One region of the Lysinibacillus sp. YS11 genome, then DNA from elsewhere that is predicted to be linked to it. Evidence: riboswitches for the same ligand, from Rfam matches in the RefSeq annotation. Region 1 holds a riboswitch; the other holds the start of a gene.

Region 1 (8,128 bases):
TCTATTTTATCAAAACGCCTCGGGGGTACCATTCACAGCAACCTATATTCAAGCAAAGGGTGACCCTATCGCGGATTTGTATGAGGATATAGCAGCCGAAGAAAAGGCACGTGCCACATATCAATGGATTATTGACTTATCAGATGACACGGATTTAAATGATAGCTTGAAGTTTTTACGTGAACGGGAAATTGTTCATTCCCAGCGCTTTAGAGAGGCTGTTGAAATTTTAAAAGATGATAGAGATCAAAAGAAAGTTTTCTAAGACAAAAATGGCAGGCTGTATCAAGGTGAACTTGACACAGCCTTTTTGCGGTTACTGAATATTTGAGAATAAGCTAAGATCTTTTCGATGACCAATCATTACTAATAAATCTTCCTTTTCAATAATTTGCTCAGGAGAAGGGGAGATAATAATTTCACCTTCGCGCACAATCGCAATTACACTGACGTTATATTTTGCGCGCAAGTCTAAATCCCGAAGGTTTTGTCCAGCCATTTTGGAAGGAATCATAATTTCTTCAATGCTGTATTCCTTTGATAATTCGATATAATTCAACATATTTGGGGATAGGAGTTGATTAGCTACACGTTCACCCATATCTCTTTCTGGGTAAATAATCCAATCAGCTCCTACTTTATCTAACACTTGTCCATGTCTTTTACCAAGTGCCTTTGCGATCACTTTTTTGATCCCTAGCTCTTTTAATAAAGAGACGGTTAAAATACTAGATTGCATATCATTACCGATCGCTACGATAACACAATCGAAGTTACCAATACCAATCGATTTTAAGGCTTTTTCTTCTGTTGTATCTGCAACCACAGCGTGAGTCACATAGGGTTCGGCATCCTCTACTCTTTCTTCATTTATATCAATTCCTAATATTTCCTGTCCAGCTTCATGCAATCTGCGAGCGACGCTTGTTCCGAATCTACCTAAGCCAATCACAGCGTATTGTTTAATGGTCATAGCGTTCTGTCTTCCTCTCATTTGGTTATCCAATCATAATATTTCCTTTTGGGTGGCGGAAACTCTCTTTTTTTCTTCGTTTTGCAATGGCAAAAGCAATGGTTAATGGTCCTACTCTTCCTGCGAACATTGTAATAATCAGAAGAAGACGACCAGCAGGTGTTAGCTCTGGAGTTAGGCCCATCGAAAGACCAACAGTACCAAACGCAGAGGTAGCCTCAAATAAGTACATCATAAAGCTATGATGCTGTTCCGTGATACTGAGAATAATCGTCACGACTACAACAATTAATCCTCCACACATTGTAACCGTCAAAGCCTTTAAGATAGTTTCAGTAACAATTCTACGTTTAAAGAGAACGACATCTTCTTTTCCTCGAATTTGTGACCACATAGTAGCTACTAAAACAGCAAAGGTTGTGATTTTAATACCTCCAGCAGTCGACCCAGAGCCTGCCCCAATAAACATGAAAAGAATCATTAAAAATAATGTAGAATGCGTTAAGTCCCCAATAGCCAGTGTATTGGAGCCAGCAGTTCGTGGTGTAACCGCTTGGTAAAGGGAACCTAATACTTTACCCCATTCGGATAATGGTCCAAGAGTTTTTTGGTTGCCATACTCAAACAAAAATATCAAAATGGTTCCGCTAACAGTGAGCAAAAGTGTCGTTACTAAGACTATTTTTGAATGGACAGAAAGCCTTTTAGTTACACGATATTCATACAATTCATTCATCACAATAAAGCCTAATCCACCGATTGTAATAAGAGCACAGATGGTGAAAACAACAAAGGGGTCATCAACATAGGCAGTCATTCCGTTAAAGCCACCCATTAAATCGAAGCCCGCGTTGTTGAAGTTGGATATGGCATGAAAAAATCCAAAATAAAGGGCCTTTCCAATAGGCATTTCAAAAGAAAAACGAATCGATAGAATTAGACCACCGATTATTTCAATACATGCTGTAAAGAGTAATATTCTTTTCACTAATCGAACAAGACCAGCAATGGAGATATTATTAAATGCTTCTTTAAGCAGCAGTCTTTCTTTTAATGAAATTTTCTTTCCAAGCAGTAAAAATAATAATGTGGCAAATGTCATAAATCCTAAACCGCCAATTTGGATTAAGAATAAAAGGACCACTTCGCCAAAAATAGAGAAGGTATCACCTGTATCAACTACAATTAAACCTGTGACACAAGTAGCTGATGTAGCAGTGAATAAAGCATCTAAAAAGGGCAAACCCTTCCCATCCTCAGTAGAAAATGGCATTGTTAAAAGAAACGTACCTATGGCAATGATAAGGGCAAAGCCCAATACAAGAACTTTGGGAGGATTTAATGCTCTTTTAAAATTGTTCATTTAATATTTCCTCAATTCTGAATAGTAAACAACTGTTTGTTAGATGGCATAATAAAAAGACCTACGATTAGAGCATGAAAAGGGTAGAAAGCATGCTAATAATGGTGGTCAATAACGACCTCCTTCGCTTTAGCCGACGAAGTTAGCTGACGGGTAGGATGGCGAAAGAGCTTTCTCATCCCTTCTGCTAAAGCAGAATTAACCCCAAAAGATTGGTTCCTCCGTTCTCAAATAGTTGAGATTTGGCCGATATGAAATTGAATGTGATTATTCTACGCCTTTATTCTATTTTTTGTAAACCCCTTAATTGTTAAGAAAATGTAATTATTTTTATTGTGGGCGAATTGTGTGTGAATAATTCGAGCAAAAATAAAACCAAAAATTCACTTGATAATTTCGCATACTTTCTATTGACCATTATTAGACAATACGATATAATTTTTTAGTACACAACAGAAGGTGATTTGCCTAATTGTGTATTGACGTGTGTTCGGAGGGAGGGAAAGAGAGATGTCAAAAACTGTCGTTCGCAAAAACGAATCGCTTGAAGATGCTCTTCGCCGCTTCAAACGTACTGTATCAAAAAGTGGTACAATTCAAGAAGTTAGAAAGCGCGAGTTCTACGAAAAACCTAGCGTAAAACGTAAAAAGAAATCAGAAGCTGCACGTAAACGTAAGTGGTAATTTAATTTCCCATTAAAAATCCCTACGTTCATAACACGCAATTGTATGATTCACTGAGCAGACAAAGTTATACCTGAAATTAATCACATTTTTGATTAATTTCAGGTATTTTACATTGCTCAACTTTACGTACATATGAAAAAGCCGAATGAAATCACTTTGATTCATTCGGCTTTTTTGCACATACTAAGTGTTAGTAATTGGCATTAGATCGAATGATAAATAATTAATAAATTTTTTAAGATTTGTGAAACTTTTCGCATGATTGACCGTATATACAGAGGAGAGGCATGTTAGAAGGGAGGGAAAAAGATGCGAAAACGGAGAATCCTCAGCTATTTACTAGTGATATGGATGACTTTTTTGTTAGCGTTTCCATTAACTTCGGCTTTTGCCAGTAATAAGGTTTATCATGTTCCGATTCATAATGAAGTAGAGCGAGGACTTCATGCATTTTTAGAACGAGCTTTTAAAGAGGCTGAAGAAAACAATGCAGAGGCGATTATCTTAGAAATACATACGCCTGGCGGTTTTGTGAATGCAGCAAGCGATATCGCCATGCTTATGGATGCAACGCAAATAAAAACGATTGCTTATATTAATAAGGATGCGCACTCAGCAGGAGCGTTTTTAGCCTTACATGCGGATGAGATCTACATGGTTCCAAATGGAACAATCGGTGCAGCGGCAGTTATCGATTCTGCAGGTAATGCAGCCGACCTAAAGGCCAATAGCGCTTGGCTTGCTCAAATGAAAGCAGCAGCAGAAACGTCAGGGCGCGACCCTAAGTATGCATTAGCAATGGCAGATACCAACTATGAACTACCAGAATACCGTGCTGGCGGAAAGAATTTGTTAACCCTATCAGCCTCAGAGGCAGCAAAGGTTAAATATTCTGAAGGGACGGTTAAAGATTTTCAGGAGCTTTTAGAAGTAACCAACTTGAATGGTAGTGATGTTGTTCCCATTGAACCAACCTTTTCTGAAAAGTTAGCTCGTTTTATTACAAATCCCATCATTGTACCTATTCTATTGTCTATCGCTAGCTTAGGACTTGTGATGGAGCTTTATTCGCCAGGATTTGGTGTTCCAGGTATAATGGGCTTATCAGCACTTGGTTTATTTTTCTTTGGACATATGGTGGCCGGCTTTGCGGGATATGAAACATTATTGTTATTTATTGTTGGCTTAGCCCTTTTAATTGCAGAGTTTTTTGTCCCCGGTGGAATTGTTGGTATTTTAGGTGGTGTCTTAATAGTACTAAGTCTGATACTGGCAGGTGCAAATATGATGCAAATGATAGTAGCAATTCTCATTGCGCTTGTGATAGCGATGATAGGAATGGTGATTCTGATGAAATTTTTCGGAAAAAAACTGCATGTCTTAAACAGGCTTGTGTTAATGGATGCAACCACGACAGAAGAAGGGTATGTATCCAATGTGAATCGCACAGAACTGTTAGGAAAAATTGGGAAAACGCTTACACCACTTCGTCCATCTGGAACAATGGTACTTGGTAGTGAACGCATTGATATTGTATCAGAAGGTGGCTATATCGATGCCAATCAACATGTAGAAATTATTAAAGTTGAAGGCTCACGCATTGTTGTGAGACAAACAGATAAAGAGATGGAGGAATAGAAAATGGGTTTTGATTTAGCTTTGATTGGTCCTATTGCTGGACTAGTTATTTTATTCATTGTGCTTGCGGTATTCTTTACCTTTGTACCCGTTGCATTGTGGATTTCTGCATTAGCAGCAGGTGTACGTGTGAGCATTTTTACATTAATTGGGATGCGATTGCGTCGTGTAATCCCTTCTCGAATTGTTAATCCGTTGATTAAAGCACATAAAGCAGGTTTACCTGTAACGATTAATCAGTTAGAGAGTCACTATTTAGCAGGTGGTAATGTTGACCGTGTAGTGAATGCCTTAATTGCGGCTCACCGTGCCAATATTGAGCTGTCATTTGAACGTTGTGCAGCAATCGATTTAGCTGGGCGTGATGTATTAGAAGCTGTTCAAATGTCTGTTAATCCAAAAGTTATTGAAACACCTTTCATTTCAGGTGTAGCAATGAACGGGATTGAGGTAAAAGCAAAGGCTCGTATTACCGTGCGTGCCAACATCGAGCGTTTAGTCGGTGGTGCTGGTGAAGAAACAGTTATTGCCCGTGTAGGGGAAGGGATCGTTTCTACAATTGGTTCGGCTACTAGTCATACAGAAGTATTAGAAAATCCAGATATGATTTCACAAACGGTTTTATCTAAAGGTTTGGATTCAGGAACAGCCTTTGAAATCTTATCCATTGATATTGCGGATGTAGATATCGGTAAAAACATCGGGGCTGAATTACAAATTGAACAAGCACAAGCTGATAAAAACATTGCGCAAGCAAAAGCTGAGGAACGTCGTGCAATGGCTGTAGCAAACGAGCAAGAAATGATTGCACGTGTTCAAGAGATGAAGGCAAAAGTAGTAGAAGCAGAAGCGGAAGTACCACAAGCGATGGCTGAAGCCTTACGTTCTGGTAATCTTGGCATTATGGATTATATGAACTATCGCAATATCCAAGCAGATACAGCGATGCGCGACTCTATCTCAAAAGTAAGCAATGATAAACCTGAAAAAAATGAACCCAATGCTTAATAACGGAAAGGAGCGAAACTAACATATGGAACAGTTAATAATCTTCGCCATAATAGCCATAGTCAGCTCTATTTTCGGAAAATCAAAAAATAAAAAGCCTCAGAAGCAGATGCCTCCTTTTAATAAAGACACCGTGGTGGAGCCTCCAGTTACGGAGAAAGCACCACATCGTACTGGGAAAGCACAGAGTTTTGAAGATTTTGCACGAGAATTTATAGGAGATTGGATTCCAGAAAATGAGAAAGTCGAGGAGCCTAAAAAATTTGTTGAAGAACAAGTGAAAAGGGAAATACCAAGCTATGTTGCTCCAGCTGTCATTCCAGCAGATATCCCTAGCCGTTCTTCTAATCGAGAAGGTCGAGGACGATTAGCTGCTGGAAAAAAAGAAGTGCAATCAGTTGGCACAAATTCGACTTTACAACTACCTCAATCTAAAAATGATCTTATGCAAGCAATCGTGATGGCTGAAATATTAGGGCCACCGAAATCAAAAAGAAAATAACTAGCATGTCCTCCTTTTTCGATGCATATATTGCCGAAGAAGGAGGCATTTTTTATGAAAAAATTATTTCAATTAACGCCACTACTTGAGTTGTTAGAATACGAATCATTAAAAATTATTGGACCCTACCGTTTTATTCATGCAGATGCGACGACCTGTTCGTTTGTCTATGCAGATTATCATATTACTGTCAATGCGGATTCAGTGACAATCAATGCGCTCAAAGAAGAAATGCTACATCTCACTGTTGACAATCTACAGGAGCTTCATATGAAAATGACAAAGAATATGGGTGTGAGCAAAAATGTGGAATAATCGGCCAATTATTATACGTATAAAGCGCCATGAAAATGTTCATCCTTTTATTCAAGCATTGCACGCTCAACATGTCCCATTAAAGCGTGTTGTCTTTCGTGAGCAAGAAGTTTCCTTTGAAACAACGATGCATTATCTACCAAAAATTCGCCGTGTACGAAGACGTTTTCGCTTAAAAATGGCTGTATTTTATGCAGATGAGCTTCAAGTTTTTCGAGCGCAAATTTGGACTTTATTGGGCTTAGCCTTTATGATTGCTATTCCAATTCTTTGTGCACAAATCATATGGCGAGTGGACATAGAAGCCGCAACACCAGAACTAGAGCAGCGTTTAGGTAAGACCTTTCATGAAACCTTTCAATTAGAAACCCCTTTATCTCAAAAAAAGTTACCTTCCAATACGGTTATACGACAAAAGCTGTTAGAGCAACACCGAGAGCTATCATGGGTTCATATTGATAAACATGGCGGACGAGTAATTTTGAGACCACAAGAATCACCTAAACAAACAGAGCAAACAACTGATAAATTAGCCTCCCATATAGTAGCAACGAAAAGTGGTGTCATTACACACTTTAATATACAGCATGGCGAGCGAAAAATTTCAGTAAATGATACAGCCTACGAGGGTGACGTCCTCGTAAGTGGTGTATTAGAAAGTGGCACAGATCAAGTTTTTGTAGGGGCGAAGGGAGAGGTTTATGCAGACTATTGGCTTGAATGTTCATTTAAAATTCCAACAAAAATTACCGTAGAAACCTTGCAGCAAAAGCAATGGCGAGTGTTGATAAAGGGTATACATCAGGAAAAGGCGGATTATGTACAAAGAAAGGATTTACCGAATTGGCTATCTCCCTATGTTTCAATTGTAGAGGAGCAACAGACGAAAACGATGCAAGTAGAGTTGGATGAATCGAAAATTGAGTCATTGCTGATTCCTTTATTGCATGAAAAAGTATTACGTTCGTTACCTGCAAAAACAATCATCAAGAAAGAAAACCTTTTACAGGCAAAGTGGGGGAATGGTACAGTTGAAGGGAAAGTTCTATTTTTAGTCAATGAAAACATTGCAAGTCCAATACAAGGCCTACAAGGAGAATGATTATGTCAGAACAGTTAACTGTATTACAGGTGGATAATCCAAATGAAGCGGTTATGCTACTAGGTATTTCCGATGCAAATATGAAATTAGTTGAAGAAGCACTTAATGTTCATATCATTACGCGTGGTGAACAAATTCAACTTGCGGGTGAAGAAAATGCTAAGGAACAGGCAACATTTCTTCTGCATGCTTTATTGAAGGTCATTCGCAAAGGAATTAATATTGATCAACGTGATGTCACAACAGCTATTGAAATGACACAAAAAGGAACAATCGAGTATTTTGCAGAACTATATGATGAAGAAATAGCACGCACAACGAAAGGTAAGTCAATTCGTGCAAAAACAATTGGTCAACGAGAATACATACAAGCAATCCGTCATAAAGACGTTGTTTTCGGTATTGGTCCAGCCGGTACTGGGAAAACGTATTTAGCGGTAGTCATGGCAACACAGGCACTTAAAAACGGCCATGTTAAGAGAATTATTTTAACTCGCCCTGCTGTTGAAGCTGGAGAGTCTCTAGGCTTTCTTCCAGGAG
Region 2 (8,128 bases), 1.9 Mb from region 1:
CGGATTATGAGTGGACAAAAAATAGGGATGGGTCAGTAACGATTAGAGATTACATAGGTACTGATATGGCAATAACCATTCCAAGTCAGCTAGATGGCAGGGTAGTAACAGCAATAGGTAGTGGAGCATTTGGTGAAAAAGGTCTTACGCAGGTAATTATACCAGACAGTGTAACAAGCATTGGAGATGTGGCATTTGCAGAAAATCAATTAACGTATGTGAAACTACCAAATAACCTTAAAAAGATAGGTGAAGGTGTATTCTTTACAAATAAACTTACTGCTATAGAAATACCAGATCAAGTTACTCAAATTGGCTCATATGCATTTTTAGATAATGCACTTGCTACAGTTAAGCTGCCAAATCAACTTAAGACAATTGGGGATTTCGCATTTATGGAGAACCAATTAACAAACATTGAGTTACCAGCAACTTTGGAGACTATAGGAGAATGGGCGTTTTCAGATAATCACATAACCTCTTTAGTAATACCTACTAGTGTCGTAAGTATAGGAGCGTATGCATTTGCTACCAATGAACTTTCAAATGTAACGATTCCCTCAAGTATAACAAGTATAGCGGAAAGTGTATTTCTCGATAATCAGCTTACAAGTATAGAGATTCCTAGTAGTGTAACGAATATTGGTAGATGGGCCTTTGGGAAGAATAGACTTAGTAGCATCGAAATTCCTAAAAATGTAATGACTGTAGAGGATAATGCCTTTAATGACAATAATCTTAAACAAGTGAAAATATTATCGGATGCAACGATTCTTTTAGAAGATATTTTTAATGCAAATCCAAGTAATTTAATTATTTATGGTCATGATGCATCGACTGCTCAAGCCTATGCCAATCAAAATAATCACCAGTTCGAGTTACTTACTTATCAAATTATCTATCATGGAAATGGCTCTGAACAAGGAAATCCACCAGTAGATATGAATATGTATCCAAGAAATACTCCAGCAACGATCTTAGATAATATAGGATCTTTAGAAAAAACTGGCTATACATTTGATGGTTGGAACAGCACTAACGTGGGAGATGGTATAGATTATACAGTCAATAGCATTGTTGATATTGAAGAATCAGATCTTGCCTTGTATGCGAAATGGGAAGCAAATTCATATGTTGTCACATTTAATACAAATGGGGGGACAGCAATCAATCCTATTACAGTAATTTATGAGGCACTAGTAAGTAAACCAGTAATCCCTATAAAACCAGGGTATACATTTTTAGGCTGGTATAAGGATGCTCAATTCACCACACCATGGAATTTTACAACGGATATGATAACCCAAAATACAACCTTGTATGCAAAATGGGAAAACGTCGTCGCACAGTATACGGTGGATTTCGAAACAAATGGAGGAAGTGCAGTAGCATCACAGAAGGTAACTAAAGATACCTTAGCAACAAATCCAGTAAATCCAACAAAGGCAGGCTATACATTTACAGGCTGGTATAAGGATATTGAACTGACGATACCATGGAATTTTTCTAAAGATGTAGTGAAGTCCAATATCACCTTATATGCCCATTGGGTAAAAGACGGTTCATCGGGTGGTGGAGGAAGTATATCTCCGAATCCATCCCCAAAACCAGGGCCAAACATACCTGAAAAACAAGAACAAAAACCTGAAGAACCTAAATCTGAAGAACAAAAACCTAAACCTGAAGAACCAATTGATCCACAACCAACAGAGCCAGATATCATCTTCTCAGATATTTCTCAAGGACATTGGGCCTGGGCGATGATTCAGGAGATGGCAAAGCAGGGCATTATTACAGGCTATCAAGATGGCACCTTCAAGCCAAATGCACCAATTCAGCGCCAGCATGCTGCCCTGATATTAACAAGAGCATTAGCGCTAGAACCGAAAAAAGATGCGCGAGAATTTAACGATATACCTAAAAGCCATCTCTATTTTGGGGTAATCGATCAGGTGCAACAAGCAGGTTTGTTTGAAGGCATAGATGGGAACTTCCAGCCAACTACGAATTTGACACGCGCTCAAATGGCAAAAGTATTAGTTCTTGCCTTTAATTTAACTTCATCGAATAAAGATACTTTCGAGGATGTGCCAAAAACACACTGGGCACACAACTTTATCGCTATACTTGCAGGAAATGGGATCACAATTGGAGATAATGGCAACTTTAGACCAAATGATCCTGTAACACGTGCGGAGTTTGTAACATTTTTGTATAGAGCTTTGCATCAATAATTAAAAACCTCACCAATGGCTATCCATAAAGCTTTTGGTGAGATTTTTTTGTTCAAATTATTAACATTACTCAATAGTGCGTAAGGATGTAAATTATTATGCTAATAGAAAAGGAAGTGTTTCTATTGAAAATCGTTCGTCTTGCCTTCTTCATATTATTCTTAAGTTTAGCTTTTGTATCGATTAAACTTTCAATTAAAACGGATGAAAGGAATTATGATTGGCGTAATAACTCTGATGGTACAGTGACAATTATTCATTATAATGGTCCACATATTGAGTTTCCCTTTCCAAGCCGTTTAAATGGCAAAAAAGTTGCTAAAGTAAGCTCAGGAATTTTTGAGAAAAGGGATATTTACAGCTTTTTACCGAAAGTTTATTAGTTAAAGACGTACCCTGTGTCAAAAAAAGAAATGTATTGTCTTTCTCATCATTTTCTAATTAGACTTTCACCACTTGTATCGTATACGATGAAAAGAAAAGGCGAAGGACGGATTCGACATGACACATCGAATTTTAATTATAGAAGATGAAGAGAATATTGCGAGAGTGCTACAACTGGAGCTTCAATTTGAAGGATATGAGGCAGCAATGGCTCATACAGGAGCAGAAGGCTTACTACAATACCGTGAGCAGCAATGGGATTTAATTTTACTTGATATCATGCTACCTGAGATGAGCGGTATTGATGTGCTAAAGCGTATTCGTGCAACAGAATCCCAAACACCTGTTATCATGCTAACTGCTAAAAGTGAAGTAGAGGATAAGGTAAAGGGCTTGGATTTAGGAGCCAATGATTACGTGACAAAGCCTTTTGAAATTGAGGAGCTACTGGCACGAATTCGCAATGCACTACGGTTTTCGCAGAAGGTAAATCCAAAGCAAGTTGCACTTACATTTGGCCATTTATCGATAAACGAGCAAACAAGGGAAGTTGTGTATTTTGATAAGGAAATTCAGCTGACACCCCGTGAGTATGATTTGTTGTTCTATTTACTAAAGCATCCTAAACAAGTACTGACAAGGGAGCAAATATTAGAGGCTGTGTGGGGCTATGATTATTATGGGGATACAAATGTTGTGGATGTTTATATACGTTATGTACGGCAAAAGCTTGAGGCTGCTAATCCAGCACCTCTTATCCAAACAATTCGAGGTGTTGGATATGTGCTAAAGGAACATAGTTATGAGACTTAAAACAAAAATTCATCTACTAACAACATTGCTTATGCTAGTTATTATAGTGGCAACAAATAGTGGAATTTATTTGTTGTATGAGAAATTTGCCTATGATACGGAATATAATCAGCTCCAGTCACGGGCAAATGATTTAAGCTCTACACTGAGTCAGTTAAATGCACAAACCAACCTACAGCAAGTATTAAGAGCTTATATGCCAACGGATGGTGCTGTTTATATTTATGATGGTGAACGCTTGAAAACAAAGGTTCAAGCTACCCTTGAAATGCAAGAAGTCCCTGCCATTACCTACACTATGCCTGCTATTTGGATCGACGGAACGGTAGTGGACATAACATTACAGCAATCTATGGAAGAAGTAGAACGGACATTAGATTTGTTAAAGGTCATCTTAGTGGTTGTATCTGTTGTTGCAACGATTCCAATTTTCCTAGCGAGCTTGGTACTTGGGCGACTTATTTTATTACCGCTAGAACGTTTAAATGAGACCATGCGCAAAAGTGCATCTACTGGGAAATATGAAAAAATAGATACTACAGAAAAAGGTGGGGACGAGTTAATAAACATTAACCGCACTTTTAATATAATGATGGAGAAGCTTGAACAACATTATCAAAAGCAACAAGAATTTGTATCAAATGCCTCTCACGAGTTAAAAACTCCTATAACTGTCATTGAAAGTTATGCAAAACTACTCCTAAGAAGGGGTTTTGATAATCGTGAGGTTGCTCAGGAATCCTTACAGGCCATTGCCAATGAATCATCTCGTATGCATGAAATGGTGTTGCAATTGCTAGAACTAGCTAAAAACAAAGAGCAATTGGACGTTCATTTCGAACAACTAGAGCTTGCCCCTTTCTTAAATAAAGTAGCTTCACAAATGGAACAGGCTTATCATCGAACATTTAGAATTGATGCGCAGATACCAAAATTTATTTATAGTGATGAAAAAATATTGAAGCAACTACTTTTTATTTTGCTGGATAATGCTAGGAAATATAGTGAGGATGAAGTACGTATTCAAGCCACTGAAACAACCAACCATGTACGTATTACCATCCAAGATTTTGGTATTGGTATTCCGGTCGAGCATATTCCTCATTTGTTTGAGCGTTTCTATCGTGTAACAGAGGATCGTAATCGTAAAACAGGTGGTTCAGGGCTAGGGCTAGCAATAGCACACGAACTGGCACAACAATTAGGTATAACGATAGATGTGAAAAGTAAGCTAGGGGAAGGCTCAAGCTTTACTTTATGTATACCAAAGGAGGGACAGCAATGAAAAAGTGGATGTTAGTAATTGTTGTTATTATCCTTCTTTGTAGTGGAGTAATTTGGTTTGTTCAACATCGTTATTTTTACGTTCAACCTCTTAGTGAAGCGCAGGCTATTCGGCATATTGAGACTATCTACAATGGTCATGTTACACAGGTTGAAAAACAAGGAAGCACCTTTGAAATGCTTTTTACGCGTGACGATGTCAAGTATGGAGCTATACTCGATGTTACGACACAACAGGTGACTGATCTAATCCTGAAAGAAGGACATAGTAAATTACTATTAACAGAAAAGCAGATCAGACAAATGGTTAAAAAGGAATATGGAGATGTAGAAAGCGTTATGCTTACAGACGCCATTTACACTGTACGTGTTGAAAATGAGGAAATTCAAAAGGATTTAACGTTTGATGGTTATACTGGCGAACTACTGGCTGAGAAAAAGGTTGAGCCACAAGAACAACCTATCGAAGAGCCTATTATTACTGAGCAACAGGCCATTCAAATAGCTCTTAAGCAATTAAAGGGTGAAGTGGATTCAGTTGATTTTGAAGAAACCTCAGAAGGTGGTTATTATTTAGTTGAGATTGAAACGCAGGAGGACGAAGCTACATTTCAAATTCATGCTGTTTCAGGAAAAGTACTATCTGTAACATGGGATGACGATCATTAAATCATTCTCATGAAATTCTAATGTTCCTCTTATAGTTCTATCATCTTCACTTGGTAAGCTAAGTTTAGATAAAACAAAGGAGAGATGAACATGAAAAAAATGATCATGATTCCAGCACTAGTAATTACACTGGGAGTGGGTGCAGCGATTGGCTCGACGACTTTATTATCAGGAAATGCCCAAGAAAAAAAGGTCTTATCCATGCAGGAAATTGAGAAGAAAGCTCTAGCGGTAGTGGATGGTACAGTTGCCAATATCGAATTTGACCAAAATCAGTTTAGCTCTATTTATGAAGTAGAGGTGTATACAGATACAGAAGAATATGATTTAAAATTTGATGCTTATAGTGGAAAATTACTCAAGCAGAAAAAGGAACGTCTAGATGACGATGATTGGGATGATCATATTCCTGCTACGACTACTACAACAAAAATAATTACAAAAGAGCAGGCTATCAAGACAGCCCAAACAAAAGCAAAGGGTAAAGTGACAAAAATTAAGCTTGATGATGGTGTATATGAAATTGAACTGAAAGATGGTCAATATGAATACGAAGTAGATGTGGATGCAGTCTCTGGGAACATTATCGACTTTGAACAAGGCTTTGATGACTAATATAATTGAGCTGTCTTAAAGGTAGAACATACCTTTAAGGCAGTTTTTATTGTTTGTATTATGGGTATTTACTAGGTATTCAGGAAATTTTCTTTAAGAAGCGATTATTTATATGTTCAAAAAAAGCCTATGCTTTTACTCAAAAAACAGAAAAATTTTCTTCTTTACTTTTTCAATTAGCAGGCGTAATATGACATCATTATAAAAGTTTCAAATTTCTAAATCGCTGAAGCAACTAAACGCGGGGGAACCAATTTTGATGGATGGCATAGCCATTCTTGGGGTGAATCTCTTCCTTGTGGAGGAGTAGGGCTACTCAGGCCCGAATCCGACAGCTAACCTCGTAAGCGTTAAGAGCAGAAAAGTGGAGCTTGGCAGACGGATGAGCGTCTACAAGTCTTATTTAGTGATGACTTGTAGGCGTTTTTTGATGTAATTTAGAAAGGCGAAACACATTCTATGAAACTAGAAGGTGTTTATCAATGAAATCCTCATTCAAACGTTATGTAATCGGCAAACCATTAAGATCCGATGCGTTAGGGGAACAAAAGCTCAGTAAAACAAAAGCACTGGCCATATTATCATCAGATGCATTGTCATCAGTAGCCTATGGACCAGAACAAATTTTAATTGTCCTAATGACGGTAGGTACAATGGCGTTTTGGTATTCTTTACCTATTGCCGCTGGAGTGGTTATTCTACTCGTGGCACTGATTTTATCCTATCGTCAAGTTATCTTCGCCTATCCACATGGAGGAGGCGCCTATGTCGTATCACGAGAAAATTTAGGCGTGAATGCAGGTCTTGTTGCAGGGGGTTCTTTGCTTGTTGATTATATTTTAACGGTAGCAGTAAGTGTGTCGGCCGGGACAGATGCCATTACATCTGCATTTCCAAGTCTTCATGCTTATAATGTACCCATTGCTATTATATTTGTGATTTTCTTAACGATTTTAAACTTGCGAGGTGTAACAGAGTCAGCCTCTATCTTGGCGTACCCAGTTTATCTATTTGTAGGCGTTATGCTGTTGCTAATCGGGATTGGGCTCTATAATGTGGCAACTGGACAGGTGCCTGCAGAGCTACATCCAAAGATTGGCACACCAGTGGCAGGGATTAGCCTATTTATTTTATTAAAGGCATTTGCTTCAGGAAGCTCAGCGTTAACAGGAGTAGAGGCTATTTCTAACGCTATACCTAATTTTAGAAATCCTGCCCCGAATAATGCTGCTAAAACGCTTTTAGCAATGGGCGCCATTTTAGCCGTTTTATTCATCGGGATTGTTAGTCTAGCTTATTTTTATGGCGTTGCACCAACAGCAGAAGCAACAGTCGTTTCCCAACTAGCAGAAGCTAGTGTTGGTCGGAATTTTCTTTATTATATTGTCCAGGGGACAACGGCAATGATTTTAGTACTTGCCGCAAACACAGGATATTCAGCATTTCCCTTGCTTGCTGTAAATTTATCGAAGGATGGTTTTATCCCACGAATCTTCCAAATTCGTGGGGACCGTCTTGGCTATTCAAATGGTATTTTAATGCTAGGTATTGCAGCCATTTTTTTAATTATACTTTTTGACGGGGCCACAGAGCATTTAATTCCGCTCTATGCAGTAGGCGTATTTATTCCCTTTACATTAGCGCAAACGGGAATGATGAGAAAATGGTGGCGCGAAAAACCTAAAGGCTGGGTAGCAAAATTTACGATCAATACAATTGGGGCTGCTATCTCTTTCATCGTGGCAATGATGTTTTTTGTGACAAAAATGCCTCAAGTATGGCCAGTGTTTATCTTTTTACCAATTATTATTTTTGTATTCCATCGCATTAAGCAACATTATCAAGCTGTTGGAGAACAGTTAAGATTAAATCATGAGGAACTGGCTACTATTGAGGGGAATGTTTTCATTGTGCCAGTAGCTGGTATAACAAAGGTGGTTGAAAACTCCCTACATTATGCCAAATCACTTAAGGTTGATAAAGTGATAGCCTTTTACGTAGCTTTCGATCAAGCAGATGCAAAAGCTTTTGAAGAGAAGTGGAACGCCTGGCAACCTGATGTACGATTAGTTACCTACTATTCACCATATCGCAGCATTACACAGCCATTAATTAAATTTATTGATAAA

The links. Region 1 has a riboswitch for cyclic di-AMP ahead of LBYS11_RS14975 (TrkH family potassium uptake protein). Riboswitches for the same ligand answer to the same signal wherever they lie in the genome.
Region 2: linked by a shared signal. The riboswitch ahead of LBYS11_RS01485 (APC family permease) and the one ahead of LBYS11_RS14975 (TrkH family potassium uptake protein) in region 1 are both predicted to bind cyclic di-AMP.

What each region holds. Positions count from the first base shown of each region.
Region 1 covers NZ_CP026007.1:3,009,361-3,017,488, reverse strand. The annotation lists gene LBYS11_RS14985 (manganese catalase family protein) at 1-265, shown strand, start outside; gene LBYS11_RS14980 (potassium channel family protein) at 317-973, opposite strand; gene LBYS11_RS14975 (TrkH family potassium uptake protein) at 999-2,336, opposite strand; cyclic di-AMP (ydaO/yuaA leader) riboswitch at 2,453-2,594, opposite strand; gene rpsU (30S ribosomal protein S21) at 2,847-3,020, shown strand; gene LBYS11_RS14965 (NfeD family protein) at 3,333-4,661, shown strand; gene floA (flotillin-like protein FloA) at 4,665-5,669, shown strand; gene LBYS11_RS14955 (hypothetical protein) at 5,695-6,171, shown strand; gene LBYS11_RS14950 (hypothetical protein) at 6,226-6,486, shown strand; gene LBYS11_RS14945 (sporulation protein YqfD) at 6,476-7,588, shown strand; gene LBYS11_RS14940 (PhoH family protein) at 7,591-8,128, shown strand, end outside.
Region 2 covers NZ_CP026007.1:303,040-311,167, forward strand. The annotation lists gene LBYS11_RS01455 (leucine-rich repeat protein) at 1-2,234, shown strand, start outside; gene LBYS11_RS01460 (hypothetical protein) at 2,333-2,617, shown strand; gene LBYS11_RS01465 (response regulator transcription factor) at 2,736-3,431, shown strand; gene LBYS11_RS01470 (HAMP domain-containing sensor histidine kinase) at 3,421-4,716, shown strand; gene LBYS11_RS01475 (PepSY domain-containing protein) at 4,713-5,384, shown strand; gene LBYS11_RS01480 (PepSY domain-containing protein) at 5,475-5,999, shown strand; cyclic di-AMP (ydaO/yuaA leader) riboswitch at 6,214-6,363, shown strand; gene LBYS11_RS01485 (APC family permease) at 6,482-8,128, shown strand, end outside.